DNA from 3 places in the Chitinophaga lutea genome. Region 1 is predicted to be linked to each of the others. Evidence: riboswitches for the same ligand, from Rfam matches in the RefSeq annotation. Region 1 holds a riboswitch; each other region holds the start of a gene.

Region 1 (3,601 bases):
CCACCCTGCGTTTGCTGTATAAAACCAAGGATCCGCTGATCGAGCTGCGGGAGCAGCTGGACTATGCCCGTGTGCTGTACAACAAGGGGCTGTACAACCAGAGCCTGAAAATCCTGGCCAAGGCCAAAACCAGTGCGCGCGAGCAGGAGGAAGTGATGCTGTATTTCGAGATCGTGGAGTTTGAAAAGCTGATCGAAAGCCGCCACATCACCCGCAGCCTCGATAACCGGGCCGAGGAGCTGAGCGACGAAAGCCGCATCATCAACGAGCAGCTCAACAATGTGAGCAAACTCTCCACCCTGGCCCTGCGCATGTACGGCATGTACCTCAAGCTGGGCCATGCCCGGGACGAGAAGGATTCCCACATGCTGAAAAGCTTTTTCGAGACCAACCTGCCCGGCGTACGGCAGGGCAGCATGAGCTTTTACGAGCGCATCTACCTGTACCAGGCGTACTGCTGGTATTATTACATCCTCCAGGACTTCGTGATGTATTACCGGTATACCCAGAAGTGGGTGGACCTGTTCACCGAATACCCCGTGCTGAAAGACACGGATGTGGACCTGTATATCAAAGCCCTGCATAACCTGCTTACGGCGCACTTCCACACCATGAACCACGAGAAGTTCATCGAGGTGCTGGGCGTGATGGAGAGTTTCATCATCGAAAAGGAAGAAAGCCTCAACGAAAACACCCGTACCTCCGCCTTCGTGTACCTGTACACGAGCAAGATCAACAGCCACTTCCTCGACGGTACTTTTACCGAGGGGCTGAAGCTGGTGGCCGAGGTGGAGGAAAAAATCTCCGAGCACCAGCTGACAGTGGACCAGCACCGGGTGCTGGTGTTCTATTACAAGATCGCCTGCCTGTATTTCGGCAGCGGCGACAATAACAACGCCATTGTTTACCTGAACAAGATCATCCACCTGCGCATCGGCAACCTGCGAGCAGACATCCAGTGTTTTGCGCGCATCCTCCACCTGATCGCGCATTACGAGCTGGAGAACTACAGCCTGGTGGAATACCTCATCAAATCCGTGTACCACTTCATCGCCAAGAACAAAGACCTTAGCCAGGTGATGGAAGAGATCCTCAAGTTCCTCCGCAAAAACATGTACGCCAACCCCAAGGCGCTGCGCACGGCGTTCAGGGATCTGAAGGAAAAGCTCGAAGTGATCGCCAAAAACCCGTACGAGCGGCGCAGTTACCTGTACCTCGACATCGTGAGCTGGCTGGAAAGCAAAATCGAAGGCATTCCCGTGCAGGAGGTGATCAGGAAGAAGTTCCTCAACAAGGTGCCGCGGATTTAAGCAGGCGTGCCAGTTTCCCGACACATTTAACCTTTATTTCATATCAGGGGCGTGCATATCCATGTGTAAAAGTCGGGAATGTACACCCCTGCTACCTTCGCAAAATTGTTGTTTTCTTTATCCACATAGGGGGATAACTTATGAGTTTGCCTGGCTGCTCCGATCGTTACATTTGCATCAGTTCTTGACTTCGTTGCTTTGGCTTCTATCGAAAACAAAACGTGTGAATTAATAGGGAATCGTGTGGAACTCACGAGCAGACGCGCTACTGTGATCCCCTGACCCGTTTACCAACGGAAGATGCCGGAAACCTCCTACATGCCACTGTCCCGGAAACGGGGCGGGAAGGCACACCCGGCAAGGGAAAGCCAGGAGACCTGCCAAAGCAATGTTTTTGTCAAAACCTTCGCGAAACAAGGTAATGGCGATTTTGACCCTTAGAGTATCACTTCCAGGATATCATGCCGCCGTCCCCTCCCGTGAATAACAGGACAGTAAAGCCATATAAAAAAATATTTGTATGAGTAACGAGAATGAGATTTTATTGAAAGACAACAAAGACCGCTTTGTGCTGCTGCCGATTAACTATCCCGCTATCTGGGAACAGTATAAAAGGCACGAGGCCAGTTTCTGGACGGCGGAGGAGATTGATTTGTCGAGCGACCTGAAAGACTGGGCCGGCCTCAACGACGGCGAGCGCCACTTCATTTCGCATGTACTGGCCTTTTTCGCCGCGTCCGACGGGATCGTGAACGAGAACCTGGCGGTGAACTTCATGAGCGAAGTACAGATACCCGAAGCGCGCTGTTTCTATGGTTTCCAGATCATGATGGAAAACATCCACTCCGAAACCTATGCGCTGCTGATCGACACGTACATAAAAGACCCCGCTGAAAAAGACCGGCTGTTCCATGCCATCGACACCGTGCCTGCCGTGAAAAGAAAAGCGGAATGGGCGCTGCGCTGGATCGAGAACGGCAGCTTCGCCCAAAGGCTGGTAGCTTTTGCGGCCGTGGAAGGCATTTTCTTCAGCGGCAGCTTCTGCTCCATCTTCTGGCTGAAAAAACGCGGCCTGATGCCCGGTCTTACCTTCTCCAACGAGCTGATCAGCCGCGACGAAGGACTGCACTGCGAATTCGCCTGCCTCCTCTACTCCATGCTGCAGGGCAAACTCAGCGAACAGGAAGTGCATGAGATCATCGGCGACGCCGTGGCCATCGAAAAAGAATTCATCACCGACGCACTGCCGGCCGCACTGATCGGCATGAACGCCGACCTGATGAAACAATACATCGAGTTCGTGGCAGACCGCTGGCTGGTGGCACTGGGCTGCAAAAAAATGTTCAACAGCACCAACCCCTTCGATTTCATGGAAATGATCTCCCTGCAGGGCAAAACCAACTTCTTCGAAAAACGCGTGGGCGATTACCAGAAAGCGGGCGTAATGGGCACCAAAGAAACCCAGACGTTCAGCCTCGACGAAGACTTCTAATCAACTCCATATAAATTTTTCACCCATTAAATTCATTACACTATGTTCGTTATAAAAAGAGACGGAAGAAAAGAGTCTGTCAAATTTGACAAGATCACGGCAAGGGTAGAGAAACTGTGTTACGGACTGGCGCCTGAATATGTAGATTCAATAGATGTAGCGAAGAAAGTGATCCAGGGTTTATACGACGGCGTAACCACCACCGAGCTGGACAACCTGGCTGCGGAAACCGCCGCGTCCCTCACCACCAAGCATCCTGACTATGCGCAGCTGGCTTCCCGCATCGCGGTGAGCAACCTGCATAAAAATACCATCAAGTCGTTTTCCCAGACGATGAAAATCCTGTACGAATACATCGACCCGAAAACCGGCAAACCCGCCGGCCTGCTGAGCGACGAGGTATGGGACATTATCCGGGAGAATGCGGACATCCTCGATTCCACCATCATTTACGACCGCGACTTCGCCTTTGACTACTTCGGTTTCAAAACGCTGGAGCGTTCGTACCTGCTGAAAATCGACGGCAAGATCGCCGAGCGCCCCCAGCATATGTTCATGCGTGTGGCCGTTGGTATCCACAAGGAAGATATCGACTCCGCGATCAAAACGTACAACCTGATGAGCGAGCGCTGGTTCACACACGCCACGCCCACCCTCTTCAACGCCGGCACGCCCAAACCGCAGATGAGCAGCTGCTTCCTGCTCACCATGAAAGGCGACAGCATCGACGGCATTTACGATACCCTCAAACAGACCGCCAAGATCTCCCAGAGCGCCGGCGGCATCGGCCTGAGCATTC
Region 2 (3,601 bases), 2.2 Mb from region 1:
CCGCACCGGCAGCAGTTGTGCCGCCCTGCGGAGCAATGCCGTCATTTCTTCCACACCGGGCACACGCGGGGAGTGAATGTCGTACACACCGGGCCCGATTTCATTGGGGTACCGGAATCCGGCAAAGGCTTCCAGCAGCTCCATCTGCGAACGGGAGGTTTCGATCGTGATCACATCCGCGTCCATGGCTGCGATGTGCTCGATGATATCGTTGAACTCACTGTAACACATATGTGTATGGATCTGTGTCTCGTCTTTCACCCCGCAGGCCGCCACGCGGAAGGCGCGTACGGCCCAGTGCAGGTAGGCTTCGCGATCCGCCCTGCGCAAGGGCAGGCCTTCGCGGATGGCCGGCTCGTCGATCTGGATGATGCCGATACCGGCACGTTCCAGCGCCTGCACTTCGTCGCGGATGGCGAGTGCTATCTGGTAAGTAGTTTCGGAACGGGGCTGATCGTCCCGTACAAACGACCATTGTAAAATGGTTACGGGACCGGTGAGCATCGCCTTCATGGGCAACTCCGTCTGCGCCTGCGCGAACTGCGTCCAGCGAACGGTCATATCGCGCGGCCGGCTTACATCGCCGTAAATAACCGGCGGTTTCACGCAGCGGCTGCCATAACTCTGCACCCAACCGTTCTGCGTAAACACAAAACCGTCCAGCATCTCGCCGAAATACTCCACCATGTCGTTCCGCTCAAACTCTCCGTGCACCAGCACATCCAGGCCTACTTCCTCCTGCCAGCGGATAGCCGACAAGGTTACCTCCTCGATGGCCGCATCGTATTGTTCGGCCGTGATAGCCCCTTTCCGGAACTGCGCGCGCAGCTGGCGCACCTCATCGGTTTGCGGGAACGAGCCGATGGTAGTGGTGGGCAGCAGCGGCAGGCGCAGCTTTTCGGTTTGCACCCGCTGCCTTTCCGGGAAAGCGCTCAGCCTGGCGGCGTCCGCATCCGTAATGGCCTGCGTGCGCTGCTTTACAGCGGGCACGTGAATCCTGGCCGATGTGCGGCGGCCGGCAATGGCCACGCTGTTGGCTTCCAGCAGGGCGGTATTCCCCGCAACAATCGCATCGAGCTCATACACTTCATGCAACTTCTGTTTGGCAAACGCCATCCACGAGCGCATTTCGGGGTCAAGGGCGGTTTCGAGCGACAAATCAGCGGGGGAATGCAGCAGCGAACAACCCGGTGCGATCATCACCCGGTCCTCCCCCAGCACCGCCACTGCTTTCCGTATATGCGACAACGATCGTTCGTAGTCGTTCTTCCAGATATTCCTTCCGTCTACCACGCCTAGAGACAGCGACGTTTTGGGCGGCATGGCTGCCAGTACGGCTTCGAGTTGATGAGGGGCGCGCGTCAGGTCGAGGTGGAGGCAGCATACCGGCAGGTTCACGGCCAGCTGTATATTATCGCGCAACCCTTCGAAATAGGTGGCGATCATCAGTTTCAGGCCTTTGCACTTGCGGGCGATTTCCGCGTAGGCGTTCCGGAAAGCCGCGGCTTCCGCCTCGCTGAGGTCCATCGCCAGGAAGGGCTCGTCGAGCTGCACCCATACGGCGCCGGCTTCCTGCAGCTTCTGCAACACCTCGATGTACACGGGCAGCAGTTTTTCCAGCAGCGATATCCGGTGAAAACCGCGTTCCTTTTCCTTGCCCAGCAGCAAATACGACACAGGGCCGATCAGCACCGGCTTGGGAATGGTGCCGGTGGTATGCCTGGCCGCGTCGAAAGCATTGAATACCTTGTTGGAAATGATGCGGAACTGCTGGTTGGCGGTGAATTCGGGAACGATGTAATGATAGTTCGTGTCAAACCACTTGGTCATCTCCATGGCGGTGATATCGAGCCCATGCTGCTGGTATCCCCTGGCCATGGCAAAATAAAGGTCGATCTCCGCGTTGCCCGGGACGTCCGTTACCACGGGGGCATAACGGTCCGGTACGGCGCCCAGCAAAAGGCTCATGTCGAGCACATGATCGTAAAAACTGAAATCGTTGCAGGGGATGAGGTCCATCCCAGCCTGTTGTTGCAATTGCCAGTGCTCCTCCTGAAGGCGCTTGGCGGTTACAAATAATTCACTGCGGCCGATGCGGCCCTGCCAGTACTGTTCGCAGGCTTTTTTAAGCTGGCGTGCGGCTCCCATCCTGGGGTAGCCAAGGTTGTGTTTAAGCATACGCATAAAACTTTTTAGTGAAACATTAATGTGCATTAATGTCCCTTACAGTTTCCGGTACGCTTTCAGGAATTGGGTAGAAGGTGAGGAATGATGAGACACGACGGGGCATGCCCATCCGTTCCCGACTACTGCTTCATTTCGCGAAAGCATTTGTCTTACACAGTGGGCAAGTATCCTGGCTCGTAACATTACTGCCGTTCTTCTCGTATTGTTCAGGTCAATACAATGAACATCGATGGCAGTAACACGTTGGTTACTTACAGTTGCGCGACAGCCCGTGATTTACACACGGTTCCTTATTAAAGACGGCTTTCACCGCCTACCGCACTGTGGAAAGAAAAGAAATAAGTAAAGAACTCAGGGGCAAATATAATAAGTTCCGTATAAAACAAGAGGCCGGTTTATCACCGGCCTCTCAGGGTTTTGCTACATCGCCTTAATTTCATCCATCAGTTTCTGTGCCAGTCCCTGTATCTTTGACGTTTCCTTCAGGGCCAGCTGGTATGTTTTTTCAGCGGCCTTCAGGGCCTCTTCCTTATATCCCATTTCCTGGCAGGCTTTCGCGTAGGTGCTTTGATTGCTGTATTCCCCGGGGGCAATTTCCGCTGCGCGCTTCGCCATTTTATAGGCCTGCTCCAGTACCTGCCTGTTTTTACCAGCCATATAGCTGCATCTGCGGGCCACGAAACTAAGTCCCATGTCGTCATTTTTCATGGCACCTTCCAGGGCTTCGTTGGTCAGTTTCACAAAGTCCTTCACATTGCCGCTGGTGAGGTAGTATTCCGCTTCCATCTGGAAAGCTTTCTTCTGCAATTCCTGCTCCGGCGATTGTTTCCAGGGGGCCAGCCGTGTAAAGAAAGCTACCGAGTCCTTTTTACGGATGAGGCCATAGAGCGCGGAGGAGATGAGCCTTTCATGCATCTTCTTCACCGGTTCTTCCCCGAATTTCTTTGCATACGCTTCGCGGTGCCGGATAAAATAAGCGCCCAAACGGTCGGTTTCGCTCCAGGTAAACTGCTGGATCGTTTTCCACCCGGTCGCTGTCAGCAGGTCTGTATCCTTCAGCTGCGCAATCAGCAACTGGCCTACGGAATCCGCCTTTTGCCGGTTAAAGTGCTGCAGCGCGATGGCGTATTCCAGCATCACTTCATTGCTGCGGTTACCGTCGTTGAATTTCTTTTCCAGCGCGGTAAATGAACGTTTGGGGTCGAGTGCTTTGCGGGCTTCCTCCATAAACGCATCGGCTTCCATACGGGAAGTAGCCTTGTGCACTATTTCGCCTTTGCCGTTCAGGAACAGGTAGGTGGGATACACCTTAACGCCATAGCGCTTGTTCAGGGCAGGGCCTTCGCCCTTTTCCATGTCCATTTTATAATTCACGAAGCGGGCGTTGTAAAAGGCCGCCACGCTATCGTTGACG
Region 3 (3,601 bases), 1.2 Mb from region 1:
TAAGGTGCCCCGCCGCCGTTACGCGCAACACGCCCGCCACCACGATGAAAAGCAGCAATACGAAAAAGCGGGGTTGTAAGTTTTTAACAGACATACCAATGATTTAAAACGTTAAAGTTGAAATGCGATACCGGCCTGCATGGTGAAGCCCTGCACCGAATATCCGTAAATTTCCCAGTATTTCCTGTTGTTGGTGATGTTGTTGGCATTCACGAACACGCGGCCGGCATTGTTGAAACGGAACTCCGCATACATGTCCCAGATGGTGTAAGCCTTGAGCGGATGCGGTACGCCGGAGAACGAGCCGGGCGCATAATAAATATCGTCGCGGTCGCCGGTGTGGCGGATATTGGTGCCCACATAAAATTTGGAGAAGCGGTAACCCACATTCAGGCTGCCGGTATGTGCGGGCCGGCGCGCGAGGTTGTTGTACGAGGTGTCTTTACCGGGAACGGATGCCTGCGTGGTCACTGCGCCGTCCACATACGTGTAGAACGCTTTGATTTCAAGGCCTTTCACGGGACGGGCGGTTACTTCCACTTCCACACCTTTATCGTTCTGTTTATTATAGTTCACGTATTTGTAGTTGATGTAGGAAATCACATCCTTGATGTCCCGTTTGAAACCGGTCACCCGCAGGTCGAGCTTGTCACCCAGCAGCGAGGTTTGCGCACCGGCCTCATAGCTGGTCGCTTTTTCGGGCTTCAGCAGCGGGTTGCCCCACCTGCTGTACAGGGAAGTCAATGTGGGCGCTTTGAACCCGGAAGCGATGCTGGCGAAAACTTTCACTTTGTCCGCGACCAGGTACGAGGGATTGAGGGTGTAGGTAAAGTGATTGCCGAACTGGGAATGCAGGGTGTAACGGCCACCTGCTTCAAAGCTGAAACCACGGAGGTTTTTGATGAACAGGGAGGCATACGGGCTGGTGTTGTACTGGCTGCCGATACCGAATGTGCGGGTGCCGGTCAGCGTGGTGTCCATCAGTTCCGTTTTGCGGTATTCCACCCCCACGAGCGCCTGCAGCCAGCTGTTGATGTCGTAGTGGCCGTACAGGTCGCCGAAGTAGGCGCGCCCGTCGAGGTCGGTGGTGCCCCAGGCCGATTCATCGTGCCGCGTCACTTTCTGGTACCCGAAATTCGCATACAATTTGCCTTTGCCGAGGTCGTACAGGCTGCGGATGCCGGTGTGCACCATGTTGGATTTGTTGTTGTTGGTCAGGTTGTCCTGGAACGACCCGCCGTCGTACGCGCTTTTATAATCCGAGAAAAGGATGTAAGGCGTGAAGCGGAGCTGTTCGGTAGCCTGGATGCCTACGTTGGCCATGAAGCTGTTCTGCTTGTACCCGTCGCGATCGAACTTCGGGTTGGCCACCGTGTCGAAAGGCGCAGCTTCGGAGATGCCGTCTGTTTCAAAATGCGTGAAGGCTATATTGTAGTCTACATTTTCGTGTTTGCCCTGCAGGCCGGCCGTACCTTTCAGGCTACGGTTGCTGCCCCAGGAGAGGTTACCGAAACCACCCACGGGTTTGTTGCCGCCTTTTTTGGTGATGATGTTGATGATGCCGGCGATGGCGTCGGCGCCGTAGAGGGTCGACTGTGTGCCGCGGAGTATTTCGATGCGTTCCACCGCGTCGATGGGCAGCAGGCGGAGGTCGATCGCGCCGCCGGTGAGGCCGGTGGCATCAGCTACCGGGATGCCGTCAAGCAGAATGGGGGTGTATTGCGAAGTGGCGCCCCGGAAGTAGAGCTCCTTGTTTTTACCGGGATTGGAACCGGCGCCGTTGATAACGATACCGGCCTGTTCGTTGAGCACATCGGTAACGGTGCGGCCCACATTCCTTTCGATTTGTTCACGGGTGATCACCGTCAGCACTTTACCGGTTTCACTTTGTTTTTTAGCGAACTTGGTGGCGGTCACCACTACCGTGTTGAGCTGGGAAACGCCTGCGGAATCCTGTTCCTGGGCGAAAGCCGGTGCGGCGGTCATGAGTGCGATGGCCAGCAACGGGAAGTTGGTTGTTTTCATGTAAATGAAAGGTTGACAGATTTTAGGCTTGCAGGGGGAAATTGAAAAGTATCACATGCGCGTCGGTGCACGACACCCTCCGCTTTTCACCCGAAAGCGCGGATTGAATAAAAGGCAGGCGGCAGGTCTTCTGGCTTTCCCGCTTTCCGGTGGTACCTTCCCATCCTGCCGTCAGACAGAACAGTGGTTGCAGATACCGGAAAACGTTCCCTTCAAATGCAGGGAGCGGGATTACAGCTACGGGGATAGCTCCGGATTTTCACCGGATTCCCTATTAATGCCCTGGAGGCGATGTTATCGCCCTGGACAACCGTTTACCGGGGGCAAACCTACGGATATTTTATCTAAATAATCGGTTATCTTGTAAGTATGAGCATTAAACCGAAGCTGGGTCCCTTCGACCTTACCATGATAGTGGTTGGACTGGTGATTGGAATGGGAATTTTCAGAACGCCCATCAGCGTTGCCCGCGAAACGGGGACGCCTGTTCTGTTTTACACGGTGTGGGTACTGGGTGGACTGGTCACCCTTTGCGGCGCGCTCACCTACGCCGAGATCGGTTCGCGCTTCCCCGTGGCCGGCGGTTTTTACAAAGTACTATCCTACGGCTTCCATCCCGCCTATTCCTTCATGATCAACTGGACGCTCGTGATTTCAAACGCCGCGTCCGTGGCGGCGGTATGCCTTGTAGGCGCGGAATACATCGGTCCCGTGCTGCTGCCGGAAACGCTGCAGCATGAAGGCGGGCGCAAGGGCATCGCCATCGGCGCGATCGTTCTGCTGTACATCATCAATATGCTCGGCATCCGCATGAGCGCCAGCTGGCAGAACGTGCTCACGGTGTTCAAGATCACGCTCGTGCTGATGCTGTGCCTGGCTGCATTTACCAATCATATTGCGCCCGCGCCGCTGCAGGCGGCGGCGCCCGTCACGCATGGCTGGGCCTACATCTTCGGTGCGGCGCTCGTGCCCGTGTTCTTTACTTACGGCGGTTACCAGCAAACCATCAACTTCGGCAGCGATGTGCGGGAGCCGTCGAAGAACATGCCGAAAGCCATCTTCCTCGGCATCACCATCATTTTGCTGCTGTACATCACCGTGAATTATTCCTACGTGAAAGTGATGGGCTTCGAGCAGCTGAAACAAACCGATGCGCTGGCGGCCCGCATGGCCGGCGTTTTCTTCGGCGAATACGGGTTCAAGATCACTTCCGTGCTGCTCTTCCTTTCCGTGCTGGGCTATGCCAATGTGAACCTGATGAGCAACCCGCGCATGTATTACGCGATGGCGGAAGACGGTGTGTTGCCCGCGGTATTCAAACGGGTGAACGGAAAAACGCAGGTGCAGGAAACGGCGCTCACCGTGTTCGTGGTGCTGATCGTGGGCATGCTGTATTTCCTGAGCAACTTCGATAACATCATCCGGTATGTGATGCTGTTCGACTCCATCGGCCTTGCTTCCGCAGCCGCTACCATCTTCATCCTGCGCAAAAAAACAAAACACCTCGACGGCACGGGCATTTACAAACTGAAGCTGTACCCGCTGGTGCCGGTGTTTTTTATTACGGTATACCTCT

What was found. Region 1 has a riboswitch for cobalamin ahead of EGT74_RS01595 (ribonucleoside-diphosphate reductase small subunit). Riboswitches for the same ligand answer to the same signal wherever they lie in the genome.
Region 2: another riboswitch for cobalamin. It lies ahead of metE (5-methyltetrahydropteroyltriglutamate--homocysteine S-methyltransferase); the one in region 1 lies ahead of EGT74_RS01595 (ribonucleoside-diphosphate reductase small subunit).
Region 3: another riboswitch for cobalamin. It lies ahead of EGT74_RS06200 (TonB-dependent receptor plug domain-containing protein); the one in region 1 lies ahead of EGT74_RS01595 (ribonucleoside-diphosphate reductase small subunit).

What each region holds. Positions count from the first base shown of each region.
Region 1 is NZ_RPDH01000001.1:413,069-416,669, forward strand. Features, by position in the region: gene EGT74_RS01590 (hypothetical protein) at 1-1,310, shown strand, start outside; cobalamin riboswitch at 1,493-1,709, shown strand; gene EGT74_RS01595 (ribonucleoside-diphosphate reductase small subunit) at 1,831-2,802, shown strand; gene EGT74_RS01600 (ribonucleoside-diphosphate reductase subunit alpha) at 2,845-3,601, shown strand, end outside.
Region 2 is NZ_RPDH01000001.1:2,612,633-2,616,233, reverse strand. Features, by position in the region: gene metE (5-methyltetrahydropteroyltriglutamate--homocysteine S-methyltransferase) at 1-2,178, opposite strand, end outside; cobalamin riboswitch at 2,330-2,524, opposite strand; gene EGT74_RS10555 (thioredoxin family protein) at 2,608-3,601, opposite strand, start outside.
Region 3 is NZ_RPDH01000001.1:1,586,641-1,590,241, reverse strand. Features, by position in the region: gene EGT74_RS06205 (DUF6580 family putative transport protein) at 1-94, opposite strand, end outside; gene EGT74_RS06200 (TonB-dependent receptor plug domain-containing protein) at 112-2,025, opposite strand; cobalamin riboswitch at 2,129-2,355, opposite strand; gene EGT74_RS06195 (APC family permease) at 2,395-3,601, shown strand, end outside.